Regions from separate parts of the Paenibacillus mesotrionivorans genome, predicted to be linked through region 2. Evidence: riboswitches for the same ligand, from Rfam matches in the RefSeq annotation. Region 2 holds a riboswitch; each other region holds the start of a gene.

Region 1 (7,527 bases), on a different contig from region 2:
TTCGATCTGGCTAACCAAACTGCCGGGGGCAAAATATTCCCCAACGCCGCCCATGTGGCTTGGACGGAGAACAGCACTCCCCATGAGCAGGCGGTTTCCCAGCCTTTTGACCCCAATGCGTACACCAAAAACAACGGCTTCAAAAACGGAAGCTACAATGCCGTGAAGAAGGAGCTAAACTGGGAGGTTGGCTTCAACTACAACCTGTGGACGCTCCAGAATGCGGTGGTCAAGGATGTGATCGAAGCGCCCCAGAAGCTTATTGGCCAATCGGTTAAGGTCTACGCCATGACCATTGCACCGGATGGCAATACAACCAAAGGTGCCGAGATCACTAGCGGGTTCACGGTTACTCTTCCTGATGCTGCCAACGGAAATACGCTGACAGTGGCATTTGACCAACCGATTACCAAGGGCTATTACCTGGTTTACAAAACAAGCCTGGAGAACGTGCTGGTGGATACCAATGCGTCGGATACCGCTAACCTGTACGACGGGGCGGTACCCAAGTCGGAAAATCTGACTGCATCGGTGAACATTCCCTATACCAATGAATATGTCACCAAGTCGGGAGCCCAAAGCGGGGACCGGATCAATTGGACCATCCATATTAACCGGAACCAATCCACCATCGAAAATGCCGTTATTACGGATACGGGATCAGCCAACCAGATGTTTGTACAGGATTCCTTCAAGGTGTACAACACGGTGGTCAGCCAGAATTCTTCCGATCCCACCAAGGTTAATGTGACCAAAGGGGCCACTCTTTTGCAGAAGGGGACGGATTACACCCTTAATTACAGCCAGGACAAGGATGGCAAGCCTGTATTTGAGCTGATCTTCCTGAATACCATCACCAAACCCTATATTCTGGAATATCAAAGTCTGGTCATTGCCAATAACAATGAAACGGTGTCGAATACCGCCCTGTTGTCCGGCACCAATGTGACCAGCACCAAAACCAGCAATACCACGAATGTTGTGGTTAAATTTTCCTCCGGGGAAGGGACCGGAAGCGGCGGCATCACCAATGCCAATCTTACTGTTGTGAAAAAGGATGCGGCGGATTCCAATGTGCGGCTTGCCGGCGCGGAATTCGATCTGTACCGCAAATCCGGTTCAGGCGAGATTTATGTGGCCAGCGGGAAGACGGATGCTCAGGGCGAAATTGTATTTACCCGGTTGTACGGGGGCAGCTACGTGCTGAAGGAGGTTAAGGCGCCGGTTGGCTACCGTTTGGACACGGCGTCCCACAATATCACCATCAATACCGCCGCGGTTACCACGGTGCTGACCAATGAGAAGCTTCCGTCTGTGACGCCAACACCTACGCCAACGGCAACACCGACGGCTACGCCAACGGCAACACCGACGGCAACACCGACGGCAACACCGACGGCAACACCGACGGCAACACCAACGGCAACACCGACGGCAACACCAACGGCAACACCAACGGCAACACCAACGGCAACACCGACAGCAACGCCGACAGCAACACCGACGCCGACATCGACAGCAACGCCGACAGCAACACCAACGGCAACGCCGACACCGACAGCAACGCCGACGCCGACACCTGATGGGAATTCAGGCGGGTCAGGGGAGGAACCAAGCACCCCGACTCCCAGTCCCACTGTCAGCCCCAGCGCCAGCCCGACGCCTGCAGTGACGGCCACCCCGACGCCTCAAGCCACCACAGAGGCTTCGGCCAGCCCGTCTCCCAGTGTTACACCGGAGCCTGGAACACCGAAACCAACGCTGACGCCGTCCCCTACTCCGACACCCTTGACCGAAATTACGGATCAGGACACGCCTAAGGGAGGCTCCGTACCGGTACCGGAGGGAGGAAAGGTGGATATTGCCAAACCCCCGGGGCATGGCACATTGAGCGTGGACGATACCGGCAGCTGGCTGTATACGCCTGATCCTGGATATACCGGGAAGGATTCCTTTACAGTCAATATCGTGGACAAGGATGGCAACGGGGAAGACCTGCTTATCGAAATCGATGTGGAGGAGGTCCCCTTGGGAGGCTTGACCCCTGCGCCGGAGATAGCCACCTTACCCAAAACCGGCGAGGAGCGGAGATTGCTGTGGCAATTGGCAGGAATAGGCCTGCTGGTTGCGGGAGTTTCCCTGCGGAGATTCCGTTTGAAGAAGTAACCCAAATCACAGGCCAAAGAAAGCTGCCGGACAGAGATTCCGGCAGCTTTTTTGTCATTCAAAAAAAATGTCTTTCCTGTGAAGGACAGGCTATAGGTACTAGCATATTTTTCTACAACTCTATTGAAAAAATGTCGAATTTCTGATAGATTAAAACCAAAGGCAATACACGATAAATGGCAAACCTGCCGAAAGGCTGGGACGCAAAGCTACAGGGTCTTCCCTTCCCAAGAAGGATGGCAGCCAGCTACCGAATGCAATTGGCTTTTTTCATTTTTAAGGCATCACCCAAGCCTACACCGATAACGGCAAACCTGCTGAAAAGCAGGGACGCAAAGCTAAAGGGCCTTCCCTTCGTCAGAAGAATGGCAGCCAGCTCCCGAAGGAGGTTTTTTGTATGCGGAAGTTCATCACGTCTATTGTCGCAGCAAGTATGCTTTTCGCATATGCATCCGCCGCATCTGCCGCATCCTGGTTGAATGACAGCAAGCTCTCAGCCGGATCCATCGGCGTCCAATACCAAGCGGATTCCGGTGCCCGGGTCAAGGTCATGGTTACCAAGGACGGGACAAGCTACACCTATGACTTGAAGAATAACGGAACCGAAGAAAGCTTCCCGCTTCAACTGGGCGATGGAACCTACAAAATTGCCGTACTGGAGAATACCACCGGCAACAAGTACAAGAGTGTATACTCGGCAACCAAAGATGTTGTGCTGGCCGATGCCAATGCCGTTTACCTGAATTCGACCCAAAATGTAAACTGGGCTGCGGCTACCGATGTTGTAGCAAAGGCGAAGGAATTGACTGCAGGCTTGAACACAGACGAAGCCAAGGTCAAGGCCATTTATGACTATATTATCGGTTCTGTAACCTATGATTATGAGCTGGCTGCCAATGTTGCTACCGGGTACATTCCTAACCTGAGCCAAGTATTGGTGGACGGGACAGGCATCTGCTACGACTATTCCTCCCTTTTTGCCGCCATGACCCGCAGCGTCGGGGTACCCACCAAGCTGATGATGGGCACATCGGAATATGTCAACGTATACCACGCCTGGAACGAAGTGCTTCTGAACGGGGCATGGGTAACTGTAGATACCACCGTGGATGCAGGCAGCGGAAGCGCCGCCTTCGCCAAGGACAGCAGCAAGTACGTTGCCGCTAAGAGCTACTAATAAACAGCAAGGCCGGAGGAGCGATCCCCCGGCTTTTTTTATTTCTTTTTGCGGCCTGCGGCCCGTTCCTCCCGCTCCCATTTTTTGAGGTGGGAATAAGGGTCGAAGGACCATTCGGCCAAGCCGTTATCCCGGTACAGGCCAAAATGCAGATGCGGAGGGAATTTCCCGGAGGTGCCGGGTTTGCCGTAGCCGGAGCTTCCCACCCAGCCGATCACCTGTGCAGGCTTGACCACATCGCCGGTTTTGACCTCCTTGCTGAAGCCGGAGAGGTGGGCGTAATAATGATACACATTATTCAGATCCCGGATACCTACTCTCCATCCGCCGAAGGGATTCCAGCCCATGACCTCAATAATTCCGTAGCAGGTGCTGCGGACTGGAACACCATGGTGGGCGAAGAGGTCGGTTCCCTCATGAATCCGGTCGCCTCCCCACCCGCGGCTGGCGCCCCAGGTATCCCGGTACGAATAATCCGCCCCCAGCGGGAGAGGAAATGCGTGGGTAAACAAATCCAGGGTACCGTAGGCGGCATAAATTTTGGAAAACTGGAGAATCCGTTCGACCGCCCGGTTATTCTGGTAATATTCCCATAACCCGATCCGGAAGTTTTCCTCATCCGTCCCGAATTTGGTAATCTGCCGCGCGAAGGCTGCCAGCCTGTCCAGATCGCTGTTCCGGTCCGCCCGCCCATCCCCGTTTCCGTCCAGACCTTTGCCGCCGAATGCCGCAATCCCTAACGGACTGGTATCCGTCCGGTCCGGATTAGCCAACCCCGCCCAGTCCTCCGGTGAGAAATAAACGGCCACCAGTCCGTCGCCCGGTGTGCGCTTCTTCACAAAGTTCATGGTGCGTTCATATTGATCGGCCGCGGCCAAATCAAACCACCTGATGCCTGTAATGGTGCTGGTTTCCTCAAACAGGGCCTTGCGTTCCCCATAGGCCTGATCGGCCGCTGCAGCGGCCTGGGGAGCTGAAACCTCCGCATCTGCCCCTGCCGGTTCCGCAGCTGCAAGCCCTGCCCCGGCCAGCCAGACGAAGGCCGCTGCTGCCGCGAGACCGCCGTATCGGTGCCGCCGTCCCATATGATCGTCCTCCCGCTCCTGGTTTAAGCCAATTTGGCATGTACTCCATGTGTGTGTGCTATACTTAGCATGTTTAAGGGAGTCGAATTTTATCCTGATGGGAGGGACCGGCCTTGGAGCATTCGCACAGACAAGAGCACACCGACGGAGGAATGGTGGTCATTCAGGCCAATCTGGATGACATGAATCCGGAATTTACCTCTTACATAACGGATCTTCTGCTGGCTGCGGGAGCCAATGATGTGTACTGGATTCCAATTATTATGAAAAAGGGCAGGCCCGGCATCATGCTGAATGTGCTGGTAGGCGAAGAAGGCATCGCCGCAATGGAGCAGGTGATTTTTGCGGAAACCACCACACTGGGGCTGCGGTACATACGGGCGGAATGCCACCGTCTTGGCCGGGAGTTCTTCCGGGTGGAGACCTGCTTCGGACCCATGACGGTGAAGGTGGGGTACCACCAGGGGAAAGTGGTGCAGTTCGCCCCCGAGTTCCGGGAATGCGAGGAGGCCGCGCGGCTCCACAAGGTACCCCTGAAGGAAGTATACGAAGAGGTGAGAAGCCGTTACCGGAGCGCGGCGGGACCGCTGGTTTGACGAAAGTCCACAAAAAAAGTGAATGGATGTCCCGCGGCGACCGGTACAATCGGCCTCTTCGGAAGATACATTCACTTTTTTTGTATTTGGGCTGCCGGATGGCAGTTTAGTGCTTGGTATCGCAGGCAGCTTCTCCGCTCATGGTCTCCTGTTCATGCGCATGGGGATGGGAGTGGGGATGACCACTGTGATGGTGATCATGGGTATGCTCTTCATCATGGGCATGCGTATGTCCGTGATGATCATCGCCGTGATGGTGATGATGCCCGTGTCCATGCTCATGATCGTCCCCGTGGTGATGGTGGTGGACATGCTCATGGGAGTCGTCATGGTGGTGATGGTGATGGGCATGCTCGTGGACATGCTCCACATGATGCAGCTCATGCTGGGTATGCCACTTGTCCAGATACGGCTCCGTATGACCAATCACTACACGCAGCACATTGGGCTGATCCGCCAGGTCCCGGGTACCGGCTCCATAGCCGATGCTGTCCACGATCATGGACGGCAGGGACATGAGGAAGCCGGTGGCTGCTCCCGCGATGATGCCTGCGCCTGTAGGTGTCGTCAGCTCCATTCGCAGGCGGCTTTCGGCAACGGGGATGCCCCGCATCATCTCCAGGGTGGCCGGAGCCGGCACTGGGTAAAGGCCATGGTCGATGCGGATGGAGCCCGAGCCTAAGGGGACCGGGGAGCTGATGATTTTATCCGCCTCCAGAGAATCCAGAGCCAGCGCAACCCCGATTACGTCCACAATGGAGTCGATGGCGCCTACTTCATGGAAGTGTACACGCTCCACCGGCACATCATGGATTTTGGCCTCCGCTACGGCAATTTTCTCGAAAATGGAGAGTGCCAGAGCGGTAGCTTTTTCGCTGAAGCCGGCCCGGACGATCATTTCTACAATTTCCTTGTAATGGCGGTGCTGCTTGGGCGGGTTGGCCTCGTCCAGGAGCACGTCCAGCTTCAGGGCGGAGACGCCCCGTTTGGTCACCCGGGACCAACGGAGGGAAAAGGGGTCCACCGGCAGCTTGGCCAGCTCCTGCTCCACATAATCCTTATCCGCGCCTGCATCCACCAGGGCCGCCAGGGTCATGTCCCCGGCAATGCCCGAAAAGCAATCCAGATACACGATTTTCATAAAGGTGATTTCGCCTTCTTCTCCAGATTTTGTTGGATAACTCCGGCTGCGTAACCTGCGCCAAAGCCGTTGTCGATATTTACCACGGTGACACCCGGGGCGCAGGAATTAAGCATCGCCAGCATGGCGGCAATCCCATTCAGGCTGGCGCCGTAGCCGATGCTGGTGGGGACGGCGATAATCGGCTTGGATACCAAACCGCCCACCACACTGGCCAAAGCTCCCTCCATCCCTGCCGCCACCACAATGGCATCAGCTTCACGAAGGATGCTGATCCGCTCGAACAGGCGATGAATCCCTGCCACGCCCACGTCGTAGATGCGCTCCACCCGGCTGCCCAGCATTTCGGCGGTGATGGCGGCTTCCTCCGCTACGGGAAGATCCGAGGTGCCTGCACAGGCCACGGCCACGTAACCGTTTTTGGAGGGGACGAAGGGCTTTTGGCGCCAGGAGATGGTGCGGCTTACCGGATCATAACGGGCGGCAGGCACATCCTGCAGCACCAGCTCCGCTTGCTCCGGGGTAACCCGGGTGGCCAGCACCCGGTCCACATGCTCCATTAGCTTCAGGAAAATGGCCCGGAGCTGCTCCGGTGTTTTGCCTTGACCGAAAATAACCTCGGGAAACCCGGTCCGGCGTTCCCGGTGCACATCCAGCCGGGCGAAGCCCATGTCCGCCGTGCCGTCCGGCTCCTTAGCCTTCAGCAGCTCCTTGATGTGGACCTTGGCCTCCTCCGGATTCAAATCCCCGGTATGGACCAGCTTCAGCAACTGATCAATATCCATTACTTGGCGACTTCCTTTCTTTGCTGCTTCAGGGACGGAGCCAGCACCTCGTTCATGCTGCCGGTCCGGTATCCCGCCAGATCCAGCGTAACATAGGAGAAGCCCAGGGAGGTCAGCTTTTGATGGATGGCCTCCTTATGCTCCATAACCTTCATGATTTCCTCCGGGAGCACTTCAATACGGGCGATTTTATCATGATGCCGCACTCTGACCTGATAGAAGCCCAGCTCGGCCAGATAAGCCTCCGCCACATCCAGCTGATCGATTTTGTAGCGCTCGATTTTGGTCCCGTACGGAATCCGGGAGGACAGGCAGGCGAAGGAGGGTTTATTCCAGGTAGTCAGCCCCAGCTCCTTGGAAAGCTGGCGGATGTCCGCCTTGGTCATGCCGGCTTCCTGCAGGGGGCTGCGGACGCCGCGTTCATTTTTGGCCTGGAGGCCGGGACGGTAGTCTCCCAGATCATCCATGTTGGAGCCGTCCACAATATAGCTGTAGCCCTGATCCTTGGCCAGCTGCTGCAGATGGGTAAACAGTCCCGTTTTGCAGTGGTAGCACCGGTCCGGATTATTGGCGACGA
Region 2 (7,527 bases):
CCCTCTGCTCATCACGGCGATATCAAGGAGGTGATCTGCGAGTTAATGGACGAACCCTTGCCCTCAATTACGGCCTTGGTGCCGGTAGACGGCGCGGTGATTACTGTGGTGAACATCACCACAACCACGATTAACAACATAACGGTCATCAAAATATTGCGCATGAAAAATCCTCTCCATTCATTACGGGTATATGGTCTTAATTCAAACCCTGAAACAAACGCTGCCCTTCCTGAACCCAAGGGTATATAAAAATTTGAAAGGTATACATGATGGGAAGGGCCGCAATGACGAACAGCGCATATGAAGCGGATTCCTTGCGGCTGTCCCGCAGAAGCTCCAAACGCTCCTTGCAGTCATCCACCCGCCGTCTGAGCAAATTGTAATAGGCTTCATTGTCGTACAGCCTTAAATAATTCAGCGTTTCGGCAAAGCCGTATCCCTCCTCCGTCCCCAACCGGAGCCGGAAGTGTTCGATAGCCGTTTCCGCATCCTGATACCACTCATTAAGCAAAAGCTGCCAATCCTGCCTGATCAGACGGGTATACGTCATGCAGCGCATCAGCTTCCCGTGCAGGGGAAGAGGAGAAGCGGCAAAGTACAGAAGCTGCCGGGAAACGGCGTAAATCTCCTCCATAATAAAATTGGCTCTCCGCTTCTGTAATTGCTCCAGAAACGGGCGGTCCAGCCACAGACAGAACAGCAGTCCGGCCAGCACAGCCATAACCGCGTAGGGGGATATACTCAAGAGCTGTGCCACCACATCCCGCAAAAACCACACCGCCAGCAAAAGCAGGAGAGTAGCCCCCAACGCCGCCCTTCTTCCCAAACGGTACCATACCGGATGTATCCGCAAGCCCGCAGCCGCCAACAGCTGCCTCCGCTCCGCATCCCGTTCATTCCCGTCCCGTCCCGGCCTAATCCCCAGCAGCAGGGCTAGCCAATCCGGGGGATCAGATTGAGGTCCGCTCCCCGAACGGGCGCGGAAGCGCATAACCCGGGCAGGTCTGGATATCCCTTTCAGTAAATACAGGAGGGCAGCATAGCAGGTGCATGCCAGCAGCATAAGCAGCCCCGCCAGCACACCATACATCGTAAGCTGTTCCATTCCATGTCCCCCTCCTTACACACGCCTGATGGACAAATAAATCCCCATCAAAAGCGAGCCGAACATCAGCACAACCGCATTAAGGAGCATGTTTTTGCCCTCGGAGCTGTAAAAGTAAAAGCGGACAGAATTTTCATAGTTGAGCTTCAGGTTTACACCCATAAACAGCGCCAGAAAAAATGCGGGTGAAAAGCTGGCCAGCCGGATCTCCAATAGACGGTTCCGGGCACGCTGATCAAAAAGCTGGGCCCGGCGCATATCATCGATGAGCTCCTTCAAGCCCGAGGCCATATTCAAGCCCTCCTGCAGACCCAGCCGCATCAGATTGGCGAAATAATGGGCCCAGATATGTCCATGCTCCAGCTCAAAAATACGCAGAGCATCCTCCGGCTCCCTGCCTGCCGAAAGATTCCGCTGCAGCTGCTGGAAGCTGGGCTTCACGGAATAGGCCAGCCGGTCCTCGGCAATTACAGCCTGCAGCACATTGCGGAGATTGGGATGCTCCGTCAGCAAAAGCTGCTGGTAAAACACCTCGGCGGCAGGTAAAAACTGCAGCCGGGTGCGGAGTTGCCGGGAAAGCAGCTTAATCCTGAGTACCAGGTATGGTGCAATTCCGCAGACCGGCCCCAACACCGCCACTCCTTTCAGACTCTGGAAGAAAAACACGCCCAGAATGATCCCAGTCAATAACAGAAGCAAACAACAGGTGACAAATGCGCTTACAGACGGGAAGAAGCGGGTCACCTCCATCATGTCCTGAAGATGCCGACGGAAGGGGAGCCGGTGGAAGAACCGTTCTGCGGCAATTTTTTCTTTGCCGGAGGACAGCCGCGAACGGGCGGCATGCCGGTTTCCTACAACCAGCGCAAGACGCCGCAGCGTAATGAACAGCAGCATAAACAATAAGAGTGAAAGCGAACCCTGCAGGCTGGTCAGAAGCACCGGTTCATTCCTCCCTTCTCCCGGAGCCGCTCCAGCTTGGCATACCCCTCCGGGTCGGCCTGCCGGATTCGCTCCCTGGACCGTTGGGACAGCCCAAGCGGGTACTGCCAACTCCCGGCAGCGGGATCGTACCGGACCCAATCGCTGACCGTAACAGCCCCTTCGGCAAAGGAAAACTCACCGATACGGGTAATCCGGCGTTTCCCGTTAACCAACGCCATCTCGATTCCGATCTGGGTGACATATTGGGCAATCCGCCGGACCAGCCTGGCCGGCTCCATAGCCCGGTTCTCCATCAGGCACATATCCGCTATGGCGTCCGGCGCATCCTCCAGGGCACTGGCATGGACGGTGGTCATGCTGCCCTCATGGCCCCGGGTGCAGGCCCGGACATACAGAGCGGCATCCTGATCCCGGATTTCCGCATGGATGATCCGTTTGGGGGATTGCCGGAGAGCCAGCTTAAACGCCTGTGCGCCGTCATGCCGGGGATCATCCTCGTTGATTTCGTATTCCACACAATTCTTTTGCGGAAAGTCCCGCTTGATCCGCAGCTCGTACCGGGATTCGATGGTTACCAGCCGCTCATGGTCGGGCATCTCCCGGATCAGCGCCTTGATAAGGGTGGTTTTGCCCGAATTGGTGGAGCCGGTAATCACCAGATTGAAGGAGGCCCGCACCAATATCCGCATTAGCTCCGCCACCTCCTCCGGGAGTGTTCCGGTTTCAGGCCGGGACAATTCCTCCAGGTCGAACAGGGCTTGGGAATAAAACCGGATAGTCAGCGTAGGAGACGAGGTAAAGCCCATGCCCGTCATGGTGACCCGCGCCCCGTCCAGCAGGGTGACCTCCGCCCATTTTTTGCGGACATGGAGGGAGTCGCCGTTAAACAACACCAGATTCTGCTGCAGACGCTCCAGCTCCTTGGCAGATTGAAGCTTCACCGGCGATAGGGCGGGGTTTCCCTGCCGCACCTCAAATATCTGCTCGCCGATGACCTGAATCTCCTCCAGCCCGGACCTGTGGCGAAGCACCGTGTCCAGGACATTCCACCCGATCACCTCCGCAAAAGCAGCCTCGGCGAGGCTGGTGTACCGGGTGGAGGGCGGCGGCGGGCGGTGGATTCTTTTCTTGGCCAAAAGATCCACAATCATGCCCATAATAGCCCGGCGGGCAGGCTCGTAGCCGATGACAGCCCTGTTCAGGGTATCCGTGTAGATCCGGCGCTCCTCCTCCGTTTTCCCCCGGGGGGCCGCCAGCTCCTTGCGGATCTCGTCCATCAACACCCGGAACCAGCTGTCCTCCCCTTCCTGGCCGGGAGACCCGCCTCCGCTCCTGCGGCTTTTTTCCTCCTCCAGTTGGCGTCGTTTGTCCGCATAGGAGAGGACTGAAAACCGTTGTTCCATATTAACCTCCTTATAGGGAACCGCAGCATGGGCTGCAGTCTCATATTCATTGGTTCCTGCGTGGGGTCCGCCCTCCCAGGAAAAGCCGGCTTTGCCGTCCGAGCAAAGCCCATATCCCTTCCCCAGAAGCCGGCTCCTTGGGGGAGACCCCCAGCTCAGCGCACAGGGACAGAAGCGCCTGGGTAATCCCATCATTGCCGCCGATATATTCAGCCAGCCTGCCCTGGCCCAGCAGCCGCCTGAGCTCCGGGTCCGCCTTCACCACAGCCGCAAGACGCATGCCCGTTTCCTTGGCCGCATCCTGCGGGGTCAGGCCGTCGCTGCGGTTATGCTGTGTGACCGCCAGCAGGAACTGTTCGGAGCTCACACCGAACATGGGGGCCATCTGCTTTAGGCCACGGTTTACGTCCTCCTGGAAATGCCCCAGCTCCGTGGATGTGACCAGAATACGTTCATCCGCCTGCATCAGCGCTGCAAGCGTGGCGGCGTTATCCCAATAGGCATTGACTTCCACCACACATCGCGGAAAACACTGCGTGGCGATGTCCAGCAGATGGCTGATATCCTCCGGCTGAAAAAACTCCGCCTGCTCCCGCTGGAGCGAGCCAAACAGAACGTGAACACCTGGTACTCCCTTAACCTGTACCATGCGGGACTTCAGGAAACCGGGGGTCAATCCCCCGGAGCGCATTTCCGCCCGGATCTGGTCCACCCCGGGTGGGCAAGGATCTAAACCCGCATAATGGTGCAGCTTTGAGCTTTTCAAATTCAGGCATAGATGCCCCACCGGTTCGCCTGACAGCCGGGCCAGCAGGACCGCAGTGCCAAAGGCCACTACCGTGGTCCCGATATTGGGGGTGGAGCCGGTAAACACAATCAGCTTCCCGTTTCCGTTCATGGCTTCTCTCCTCCTTCCTCCTCCGGCTTGGATGCGGACAGGAAGGCGATTACCAGCTTGTTCTGCTTCGTTCCGCAGGCTTCGTCGATCACGCGCCATTGGTCCTCGGTCAGGTTCAAATTCAGCTGCTCCGCCTTACCATTGGCATCCCTACGGGAGGTATACAGCTTCTCCTTGTCGTTATTCACCTTGGCGATAATGCTCGGCTCCTTGGGATCATCCACCTCCGTATTGGCGGAGGACTTGATGGAGGCCACCGTTACCGCCTCCTCCAGCAGGCGGACCGTGCCGCTTTTGCCGGTAGCATAAACCGCCACCTGGTCCCCCGCCCGGATTCCTCCCGGAATGGACAGCACATATTCCTTGGGGACGGGAAAGGTGGCTTGTCCGGGAGCGGGCAGCAGGGAAAACCGGTCTATCTTCCAATCCAGGATTGGCTCACGTGTTCCCAGGGGAACCAGCGCCCATTTGCCCACAGCGGACTCCACCGTCTCGAGCATGCCTGGACGCAGCCCGCTTTTGACAACGGTGACCAGCTCCAGCATCCCTGCCTCCAGCCGGGTTCCGGCGGGAATAAAATCCTTCGGGGCTACAATGCGCACCGTTTGCTGCAGCTCCACCTGCCGGATTAAAATCATGTACACACCGTAGACCAACAGCACTGCCAGCAATCCCGCCACAAGGCTGTAGCCTAAATTTCTTCTTCTGGTCAACGCTCCCTCTCCTTTATGCCGGACGAAAAAAAGGACGCAAACCGGGGAAATTCCCAAGTTTGCGTCCTTCGCAAAACTAATGATCCGTTTATTCAAGTGAGGTTATCTTATCAGACATGCCCGGAATACGTCAAGTAAATATTTACAGTATTACCGGATAAAGCTTCCGCCGTATAGGTAGCGGTATGCCCAGGTTTTCCCCTCGATGGTGTCGATGCGCACTCCGCCGGATTCGGGCGAATAGGTATGCAGCATCTGGCCGTCGCCCAGGTAGATGGCCACATGGGTCACTTCCTCGGTCATGGGATTGACATTGGCATAGTCCGAGGCTTTGGAGCCGGCGTAGGACATAAAGAACATCAGATCGCCGCGTTTGAGATTCTTCCAATCCATCTCAATTCCGCCCAGCTCCTGGACGTATGCAGCCTGACCGCGGGAGTCGGCAGGAATGGCAGTGCGGTCACATTCCAGAAGGCCTGCAGCACAAAGTCAGAGCAGTCAAAGGTGGTAATGTCAAACCGGGTGGAGCCGAACTCATAAGGCGTGCCCATATACTTCATGCCTTCAGCGATAAAGGCTTCAATCAGGTCCGACTTGCTCAGCTTCATTTTGTAGACGTTGGTATTCAGCTTTATGTATTTGGTGCCGGCGCTGGCATACCCCTCGACACCTGCGGCATCTCTGACTTTAAACCAGCTGTCATTGGCCTTCTCCAGAACCAGCAGCTCTTCGCCCTTCGTGAGCATACGGACAACATCGCCTGAGGTGGAAGGGGCTTTTCTCATATTCACACCGTAAATGACTTCTGCGTTACTGGTGATCTCTATGTATTTGTCACTGGCGGAGACAAAACCTTGTTGGCCGTTCTGATCCTCAATCCGGTACCAGTAGGGGTTTATTTCATCCAGGACCTTAACTGTTTCGTTTTTCTTGAGCAGCCGGTAGAGCGTACTTGAGGTTGAAGGCTGGGACCGGAAGCTGACGCCAGCGATTACCTTGCCCTTCGTGGGGACCTCGTCCTCGGCGGCTGCTGCGGTGAGGGGAAGAAGCATAATGAGGAAGGTGACGGCAAGAAGCAGAGACAGGGTGCGTTTCATCATGTGGAACCCTCCATTAGGTATAATGTCGAAGTCATCGAAAGAGCACTCTTCCGGCCGAAAGAGTGCCCCTGAGGGTATCTTCTGTTCGGCAGCTGGCAGGCATTCCGCTTAAGCGGGGCAGCCCCTGTAGCTTTGCGTCACCGGCTTTCGCCGGGTTTGCCTTTATCGGAAAACCGGGTCGTCGATGTCTTCGTAATCCCATTATAAATTGAGGGGGTACTTGTCGAATATAGAGCAACAGACTCGATTTATGTCATTTCCTTCATGCCCCGGTACCTATTGACACACTGAAAAATTTTGGAAACTTTGTGGTGCTTTAGCCTCCGGTGGATTCAACTCCTCCTGCCTACCCGCCGTATCAAACAGCATCTTCTTGCGGAATTCATTAGGGGAGCATGCCTTGAATTTGCGGAACATCTTGTAGAAGTGGGCCATGTTGGACATCCCCACCTCTTCCCCGATCTGGGAAATGCTCAGATCCTTGGTAAGCAGCAGCCGCTCGGCCCGCCTGATTTTTTTGAGGGTAATATAATCCACGAAGGAAATCCCCATGGTTTTTTTGAAATACTTCACAAAATAATGGTAGCTCATATTAGCCAGCTTGCAGGCTTCCTCCACCTGGAGCTTGTCGCTCAAGTGTATATCGATGTAATCCAGAACCGGACGCAGCCGGATAATGTCGGAATTCTCCCGGGACGGGATGACCTTCCGTGAATCCGCGCGGAGCAAAGATAGAATGATCTGCTTGATCTGGATGCTGATGGCGATTTCGTAGCCGTCCTGCTTGGCCAGAAATTCCTCGTTGATGGATTGGATGCAGCGGGCAACCGTCTGCCGTACCTCATGGTTTTCCTGGAATATGTAATTCAGCCTGCTAAGAGGGACGGAAGGATCGGCAAAGTAGCGGTAATAAGGCAAACCGCTGTTTTCCAGATGCTCCTGGATATCAAATTGAAACACCAGATAAGAGCCGTTGTCGCAGGGATAATCCGTGTGCAGCTCATTAGACCCGATAAGAATCAGCTCTCCGGGCTGCAGGACAACGGGGGTTTCGTTGAGATAGAAGCCGTAGCGCCCCTGGAGCATCAGAATCAGCTCGATTTCCTTATGGTAATGCCAGCGCGTCACCTTCTGGTACGGCTGGCAGGAACGGACGGCATCAAAAATTTTCACCGCCAAAAATGGATGCTGGTACTGTATATTTTCCCGAATAGATTCCATAAGCGCCTCCGCATTCAAACCCTGTTGTTCTTTATTGTAACATAAGCATCCTGCGGAATAATACGGAGAAGCCTGAAGCGTTTTCTTTTCTGCCCTGCATTGTCCATTTTCCAGGAAATGCACAAGAATGTCCGTTCTC
Region 3 (7,527 bases), on a different contig from region 2:
CGCTCATGAATATTCAGCGGCGGCTCAATCAATCCTTCCTGCAGGTCGGCTATAACATACCCGAGGCTCAGGACAGCTTGGCCGGTGCGGAGCGCATCTTCCAGTTCCTTGATAAGCCTGAGGAGCCGAAGCTGTATCCGATGACGGATGCTTCTGCGGATGATCCGTATATTGAGATGCGGGGAGTGTCGTTTGGCTACGGGGATCGGGGGCCGGTGCTGGATAGGCTGTCGCTGGCTGCTGCCAAAGGGCAAACCGTCGCGCTGGTGGGCTCCAGCGGCAGCGGGAAAAGCACGGCGATGAAGCTGCTGCTCGGCTTTTATCCGCCGTCGGAGGGCATGATTTCCATAGCGGGCCGTTCTCTTGGCCAGCGAAGCCTGGAGGAGCATCGCAGCCTCATCTCTTATGTGCCGCAGGATGCTTACGTTTTTAATGGAACCATTGGCGATAATATCCGGTATGGCAGCGTGGATGCGGCGCAGGATCAGATCATCGAGGCCGCGAAGGCTGCTTTCGCACATGATTTCATTATGCAGCAGCCGCAGGGTTATGACACCATAGTCGGTGAGAGGGGAAGCAGGCTGTCCGGCGGACAGAAGCAGCGGATCGCAATTGCCAGAGCGTTCCTGAAGAATTCTCCGATTCTGCTATTGGATGAAGCAACCTCCGCACTGGATTCCGAATCCGAGCAGCAGGTGCAGGATGCCCTGGTACAGCTTATGCAGCACCGGACAACAGTCGTTATTGCCCATCGGCTTTCCACCATCGAGCATGCCGATGTCATTTATGTGCTGGATGGAGGCAGAGTGGCGGAATCCGGCAAACACGAGGAGCTGCTTGCCGGAAGCGGCTTGTACCGCGTTTTGTACGAAGCTCAATTTAAGCAGGCGGTGGATGGCAGGGTGGTCTCCTGACAGGCAAAGGACTCCGTACATACTCCATTCAAAATAAAAAACCGGAAAACCCTGATGAGTCTGGGTTTCTCCGGTTTTTCTGTATCGTTACGCACAATTATTGAAATAAGGAACGTCCCCGAGAGGATTCGAACCTCCGACCTGCAGTTTAGGAAGAAGTTGACTGACTCTTTCAAGTATATCCACTCTTCATCAAATGTCACCTTATTTTTACCTAAAAGGAAGTTTTATTAAAATCCTTATACAATTTCAGTCTCATCTTTTATCTTTAATCTTTGTAATTCAATCATTTTAAGAAATTCAAATCCAACTTTAGAGGTCTGAATTTTTTCGAATCTGACTCCGGCCACCTTTACCTTTTCCAATAAACCATATGTCATAAGTAAGGGAGCTAACTTAAAATAAAGATATTTAGCATCATTACTCATTGGGTTATTATTCGTAACCCCAGTTGCATAATAAGTTTTAGTCTTTAAGAAGGTATCAAGCAAAGTTCGAATCTCTTCTTCTTTAGAACCAAAAAAATCTCTAGGAATTGTTACTTTAGTTGATCCTAATAATTTTATAAGTTCTTCAAATGGTACTCCTTGAAAAAGTGTAGCCTCTGATTTTTTAGTTTGTTTGTCTAGCTGTTTTTTTAGATTTTCGATTTCTTTTTGAAGACGAGAGTTGGCGTTTAAAATCTCCTTCACATCAGGGATATCACTTCCATGCACCCAACCGTATAAATCAGTTTGACTGGAATATTCACCCATCTTTGGATATATTGCTAAAGCGATATCTTTTTCATCATTATATAATTTACACATTTTGCTTAGGACATCTTTACGAAACTCTCTGTACTTTGCCTCGTTTTTCGTCTCCATGACAGACATTCCGTGCCTTTTTACTTTCTCTTCAAGAGCTTCATCAGAAATAACAATAGCAAATCTGGGTTTACCTATCTGTCCGGCGTATTCATATTCCCAATGTGTATAACTTACACCGGAACTTTCGTCGATTGTCCCATATCTTCCACCCAAAATTAAAAGATAAACATCTGATTCATCTATCCATTTTTTGATTGTGTCTTTCTGGCTTTGATCTCCTGCTGTAAATAACTCCATACCAGCCGGTATATGCCCTGCATTTAAAATAGCTTGAACCGCGGCTTGTCGTTCTGACTTTAAGTCTTCATATGTTGAAGAAACAAAAACTTGTAATTTCTTTCTCATTTCTCAACCGCTCCCCCATATAATGTATCTTCCATTAATAGATTAACAATTCCAGTATTCTACATGGAATAATATACAACATATATCAGCAGCAATAAACATTTTGTTCCCAACCCGTTCCCAATAGACGATTCTGTACTTTATTAGCACTTATGAGAAAAAAGAAAAAACCCTTACGCCGTAAGGGTTTTTAGCTTGTTCAGATACGTCCCCGAGAGGATTCGAACCTCCGACCTGCAGTTTAGGAAACTGTCGCTCTATCCTGCTGAGCTACGGGAACGCGTGAAGACCATTATAACATAAAGCGTAAACAATAGGAAAGGGTTGGGCCATTTTTTGCGGCGGGACAGAGGATAGTGGTTTGGCAGGAATAAGCATTGACACTGTGTATAAACACGCATATACTGTACATATAATAACATACACAGTATGCACGGATACGAGGTGGCTTCGTTGTACATTGTTTTATCCAATAGTGATCCGGCTCCCTTGTACGAGCAAATCAAGAAGCAGGTGGTGGAGCAGATTTTGGAGGGTGTGCTGCCCTCGGGGATGATGCTGCCTTCCATTCGCGCATTGGCCCGTGAACTGGAGATCAGCGTGATTACGGTGAAGAAGGCTTATGAGGATTTGGAGGCGGACGGATATATTGCCACCAAGCAGGGCGTGGGCTCCTATGTAGCAGAAGCGGGAGCGGAGTTTGTCCGGGAGACGAAGCTGAAGACGGTCCAGCAGTCCTTCGAGAAGGGAATTGCCGGCTGCCGAGAATTGGGGATGGATGAAGAGGAAATTCTCCGGATTTTCCGGCTGTTGATGGAAATGGATTAATCTGAGCTGCCTTGCGGATAATCAAGGTTGTGTTTGGAATAAGGAGGAATGGTGCAGATGGAAGAGATGATTCTGAGAATGAAGGATGTCACCAAGCAGTATCCCGCCTTCACCCTGGACCGGGTATCGTTGGATATTCCCCGCGGTTATATTATGGGGTTTGTGGGAAGGAACGGAGCGGGCAAAAGCACAACCATCAAATGTATGACGGATATCATCCGGACTGATTCCGGAGAAATGGAATGGTTCGGCCAAGCCGGAAGCAAGATGCCCTTAGAGATGAAGGAGCGTATCGGCTATGTAAGCGAGGAGCCCGCTTTTTATGAAGAAATGACAGTGGAGTGGACGGGAAATTTTGTCGGGGGCTTTTACCGCAAGTGGGAAGAGGCCCTATTCCGCAAACTGCTGAAACGGTTCCAGGTGGACCCTAAGAAGAAGATTAAGGAGCTGTCCCGGGGGATGAAGGTGAAGCTGTCCCTCGCATTGGCCATGGCCCATCATCCGGAGCTGCTGATTCTCGACGAACCTACCTCCGGTTTGGACCCGGTGATCCGCAGCGAGCTGCTGGACGTGTTCCGGGAGATCATCCAGGACGAGCGGGCCTCCATCTTCTTCTCCTCCCACATCACGTCGGATATTGAGAAGGTGGCGGATTACATCACGGTTATCCATAACGGGAGGATTGCTGCCAGCGGTGACAAGCTTACGGTGCTGGATCAATGGAAATTGGTGAAGGCGGACAACCGGTACCTGGGTCCGCGGCTGGAGCGTCTATTGGCGGGAATGAAACGCGGGGAATTCGGCTTCAGCGGCATGACCCGCGATATCCGCGAATTCGAACGCGAGTGGAAAAGAAGCTTCCCGGCAGCGGACTATAAGGTGGAGAAGCTGACCCTGGATGAAATGCTGGTGCGTATGGCGGGTGAGGAAGAGGAGTTTATGGAGCAGCACGGATAACAAGTTTTGAATTCCTGGGAGGGAGACTGTCATGAAGCAGTTGATTTTGAAGGATTTTGCCATACAGCGACGGTCGGCGTATATGTTTTTTGCTATGGGCCTGCTCTTTTTCTTCTATATGACGGCCATGGACCAGCATAATATGATCAGTGTTATGATGCCGGTTTTTGTGATTGTGTACAGCTTCATTAACCGGTCCATGCACGAGGATGAAAAAAACCACGCCACCCGGCTGCTGATTTGCCTGCCTGTGCCGCGAGCTACATTAGTCAAAGCTAAATATGCCAGTGTGGTGCTGCTCGCTCTTGGGTCCACCGCTGTACTTAGCTTAATAGGGATAGTGGGAGGGGCATTGTCCTTCGAGACGCACGAAGATCGGGTTGTCAACTTGCTGATCGCCGCAGTTGTTACTTGTTGCTATAGCTTGCTAGTTTCAATTTTAATTCCAATGGTGTACAAAATGGGTGTTGCTAAGGCACAGGTTTATAATCGCTTTTTCTTTATGGGCCTTATTCTCTTAGGGGGGAGCTCCGGCGCAATCCTGTCGGCTGTCCGTTCCCGGTTCGATTTTTCCGCTGGGCCACCTGCCTGGCTGCAACGCATCTGGGATGCATTGGAGAAAATCAGCCCATATGTGTGGATTATCGGGTTATTTTGCCTGGCAGTGTTGATGTTCTTAGTCTCCCTCCGATTGTCCATCCGTTATTTCGAAAAACGGGAGGATCTTTAATCCCGATCCCATTTACACAAACAAATCATTTACACACAAAAAACCGCTCACCGGGCCTAAAAGCCGTACAGAGCGGTTTTTGCTTATCCGGGTTTGTTCTTGCCGCGCAGCCTGCGGAAAAAAGCGGTAAGCATACCGCCGCATTCCTCACGCAGCACCTCGCCTACCAGCTCCACCCGGTGATTGAACCGGTCCTCCTGCAGCAGGTTCATCAGGGTGCCGGCACAGCCGGCCTTGGGATCGGGTGCTCCGTATACGACGGTGGGAACACGGGATTGCACAATGGCCCCGGCACACATGGGACAGGGCTCCAGCGTAACGTACAGAGTACAATCCAACAGCCGCCAAGACTGCAGACGGGTGCTTGCCTCCCGGATCGCGATCATTTCCGCATGGGCAGTGGGGTCCAGAGTGGTTTCCCGCAGATTATACCCGCTGCCTACAATTTCCCCCTGCCGCACAATAATAGCCCCGATAGGCACTTCTCCCAGGCTTTCCGCCTTGTACGCTTCTTCCATTGCCCGGCGCATCCAGTATTCATGATCCATGAAAATCCACCTCCGTTATGGATAAGAAACCGAACATGTTTTCGATCTTGTGCACAGCCTGTGGATAACTTTGTGGATAGATGTGAATAACCGCCTCATTTTTCCACATCTTATTCTAATCGTCCCCAGATGAAATCACAATCACCCCTTTTTTATTCACAAAAAAATGACTTTGTGATGGATTGAAAACATTCTTGAAAACCCGTATACTATTTTCATAGAAGAAAACAAGGGTCCAAAGTGCTAGAAGGATTCCCAATTGCCCAACGTAATACGACAAAAGGCAAACTATTCCGAAAGGATAGGACGCAAAGCCTAGGGTCTACGGTATGTTCACTCCGGTGGAATGCTAGGATCGCCTGGTTACCGAATATCACCGGGGCGTAAGCAAGCTGTATCGATAGAGCTGCTTCCGACGGAGGCGGCTTTTTGTCATTTTATCGCATCTCCCAGCAAGGGACGCCCTACAATTCATAGAAAGGCTGGTGACGTTAATGAGCCGGGTCGAAGCGAAGAAGAAGCAAGTCGGTTTTACTGAGGTGAAGGAGGTTCCTTCCTCCACTATCCTGGTCCATTGCAGAACCGTTGTGGAAAAAAGCGGCTTTGTCTCCACGGGGATTATGACTCATGTGGAGGGGGATTTGCTGGAGATTGAAATCAGCGACTCCAACCGTTTTGTCCTAGGGGAGAATGTGAGGCTAACCGTGTACACGCCGGCCGGCATGTATCTGATTCCTTCTACGATTGTGGGCAAGGATACGGGATCGCTCATGATGATCAATCCCCCGGAGAATCAGCGGAAGTTTAATGAAAAGCGGATGTTCCCACGGGTGGAGATCAGCAAAAGCGGGAAGCTGGCCGCCTGGAAACGCAAGGGGGCTATCGGTATCTTTGAGGAAGCGGACCAATTGATGGCCATTGATATCAAAAATATCAGCCTGAGCGGTATCGGGTTTACGCTGCCGGATCCTTTCCGGCTGGAGGAGCACACGGAGCTGAAGCTGGAATTGGAGCTGGGCAGCCTCATTGCCTGCACCGCCAAGGTGGTCCGGATGGAAAAGGGAATCGGCAGCACCTATTATGGTGCCCAATACGTGGAGATGGAGGATGTGAAGATAAACACCCTGCGGGCGTTTATTCTGCGGGAACAGATTACGGCACTCTCCACCTCCAAAAAAGAGGCCAATAAGCGGACTTTTAAATAGAGAGCTTTTAAATGGGAAAACCCACGTTACAGCATGCGGGTTACCGCCGTGTACAGCAGACCCAAGCCGATGCCGGCAACAATTACCGCGGAGACTTTATTCAACAACAGAGTCAGCCTGCCGGATGGATCCCACCGGCCTGCCAGACGGCCCGCCAGAGCCAGCGCTGCAAACCACAGCCAGGACACCACAATGCATGATAAAGCGAACACCAGACGGTCGGCTCCCGCATATTGAAGAGAGGCGCCGCCGATTACCCCGATGGTATCCAAGATGGCATGAGGATTGAGCAGGGAGACAGAGGCAGCGAAGGCGATCTGCCTGCGGCCGGAATAAACAGCCGCTTCGCCGGAAGCGGAGCCGGGCTGCTTGCGCCACAAGGAAGCCCCCATGTACAGCAGGAAAATGGAGCCTGCGGCCATTAATAGTGTCTCCAGCCAGCTGTTATTGAGTACGGCCAGAGACATACCCGCTACCGCCAATCCGATGAGAAGCGTATCACAAACCGCCGCGGTAAGCACCGCCGGCAGAGCCTTGCGGAAGGATTGCTGAAGGGCCCCCTGTTGAAAAATAAACACATTCTGCACCCCCAGAGGCAGAATCAGGCCCAGGGCCAGAATAAAGCCGTGAATAGCTGAAGAAGCCAATTGAACCGACAACCGGAGCACATCCTTTCTGTTTGGTAGAACATTTTCTATGAAACAGATTGTATAGCAGGGTTGTTTTTTTGTCTCCGGCCAAATGGATGGTTGGAGAACCAGCCAAATTGGGAGATAATACATATAAACAGGGGGGAGCACAATGGACTGGAAGCCGGACCGGTATGGGGAGCTGTCCTTGCAGGAGCAAATTGTCCGCTATTTCAAGGAGGGTATACTGCGCGGAGAGTGGACGGTGGGGGCTCGTCTGCCCTCCCAGCGCATTCTGGCACGGCTGTGGCAGGTGAACCGCAGCACGGTGGCACAGGCCATGGCCGAGCTGGCAGCACTGGGGCTGGTTGAGGGACAAACGGGCGGGGGCACCCGGGTGGTCAACGAATCATGGAGCCTTCTGGCCGCCCCGCCAACGGATTGGGGCCAGGTGGCGGAGAGCGGGCGCCATCAGCCCAATTTGCCGGTGATCCAGACCATT

What was found. A riboswitch is a leader RNA that binds a small molecule or an ion and turns the genes downstream of it on or off. The one in region 2 is predicted to bind cyclic di-GMP.
Region 1: it holds a riboswitch for cyclic di-GMP, as region 2 does, so the genes downstream of both, ACI1P1_RS09635 (transglutaminase-like domain-containing protein) here and ACI1P1_RS26085 (SH3 domain-containing protein) in region 2, are expected to answer to the same signal.
Region 3: it holds a riboswitch for cyclic di-GMP, as region 2 does, so the genes downstream of both, ACI1P1_RS20845 (PilZ domain-containing protein) here and ACI1P1_RS26085 (SH3 domain-containing protein) in region 2, are expected to answer to the same signal.

Annotation. Positions count from the first base shown of each region.
Region 1 covers NZ_JBJURJ010000005.1:309,467-316,993, reverse strand. Annotated here, with positions in the region: gene ACI1P1_RS09640 (collagen binding domain-containing protein) at 1-2,166, shown strand, start outside; cyclic di-GMP riboswitch class I at 2,335-2,421, shown strand; cyclic di-GMP riboswitch class I at 2,464-2,550, shown strand; gene ACI1P1_RS09635 (transglutaminase-like domain-containing protein) at 2,564-3,343, shown strand; gene ACI1P1_RS09630 (M23 family metallopeptidase) at 3,382-4,428, opposite strand; gene larC2 (nickel pincer cofactor biosynthesis protein LarC2) at 4,542-5,024, shown strand; gene larC (nickel pincer cofactor biosynthesis protein LarC) at 5,131-6,165, opposite strand; gene larB (nickel pincer cofactor biosynthesis protein LarB) at 6,162-6,950, opposite strand; gene larE (ATP-dependent sacrificial sulfur transferase LarE) at 6,950-7,527, opposite strand, start outside.
Region 2 covers NZ_JBJURJ010000022.1:16,840-24,366, forward strand. Annotated here, with positions in the region: gene ACI1P1_RS26050 (hypothetical protein) at 12-164, opposite strand; gene ACI1P1_RS26055 (hypothetical protein) at 200-1,108, opposite strand; gene ACI1P1_RS26060 (type II secretion system F family protein) at 1,124-2,050, opposite strand; gene ACI1P1_RS26065 (ATPase, T2SS/T4P/T4SS family) at 2,041-3,456, opposite strand; gene ACI1P1_RS26070 (AAA family ATPase) at 3,503-4,354, opposite strand; gene ACI1P1_RS26075 (CpaB family protein) at 4,351-5,067, opposite strand; gene ACI1P1_RS26080 (NlpC/P60 family protein) at 5,218-5,460, opposite strand; gene ACI1P1_RS26085 (SH3 domain-containing protein) at 5,427-6,167, opposite strand; cyclic di-GMP riboswitch class I at 6,252-6,338, opposite strand; gene ACI1P1_RS26090 (helix-turn-helix domain-containing protein) at 6,444-7,388, opposite strand.
Region 3 covers NZ_JBJURJ010000014.1:177,309-184,835, reverse strand. Annotated here, with positions in the region: gene ACI1P1_RS20880 (ABC transporter ATP-binding protein) at 1-914, shown strand, start outside; gene ACI1P1_RS20875 (DUF4062 domain-containing protein) at 1,154-2,128, opposite strand; tRNA gene ACI1P1_RS20870 (tRNA-Arg) at 2,335-2,408, opposite strand; gene ACI1P1_RS20865 (GntR family transcriptional regulator) at 2,582-2,956, shown strand; gene ACI1P1_RS20860 (ABC transporter ATP-binding protein) at 3,014-3,913, shown strand; gene ACI1P1_RS20855 (ABC-2 transporter permease) at 3,945-4,643, shown strand; gene tadA (tRNA adenosine(34) deaminase TadA) at 4,727-5,191, opposite strand; cyclic di-GMP riboswitch class I at 5,464-5,562, shown strand; gene ACI1P1_RS20845 (PilZ domain-containing protein) at 5,686-6,396, shown strand; gene ACI1P1_RS20840 (LysE/ArgO family amino acid transporter) at 6,423-7,043, opposite strand; gene ACI1P1_RS20835 (aminotransferase-like domain-containing protein) at 7,198-7,527, shown strand, end outside.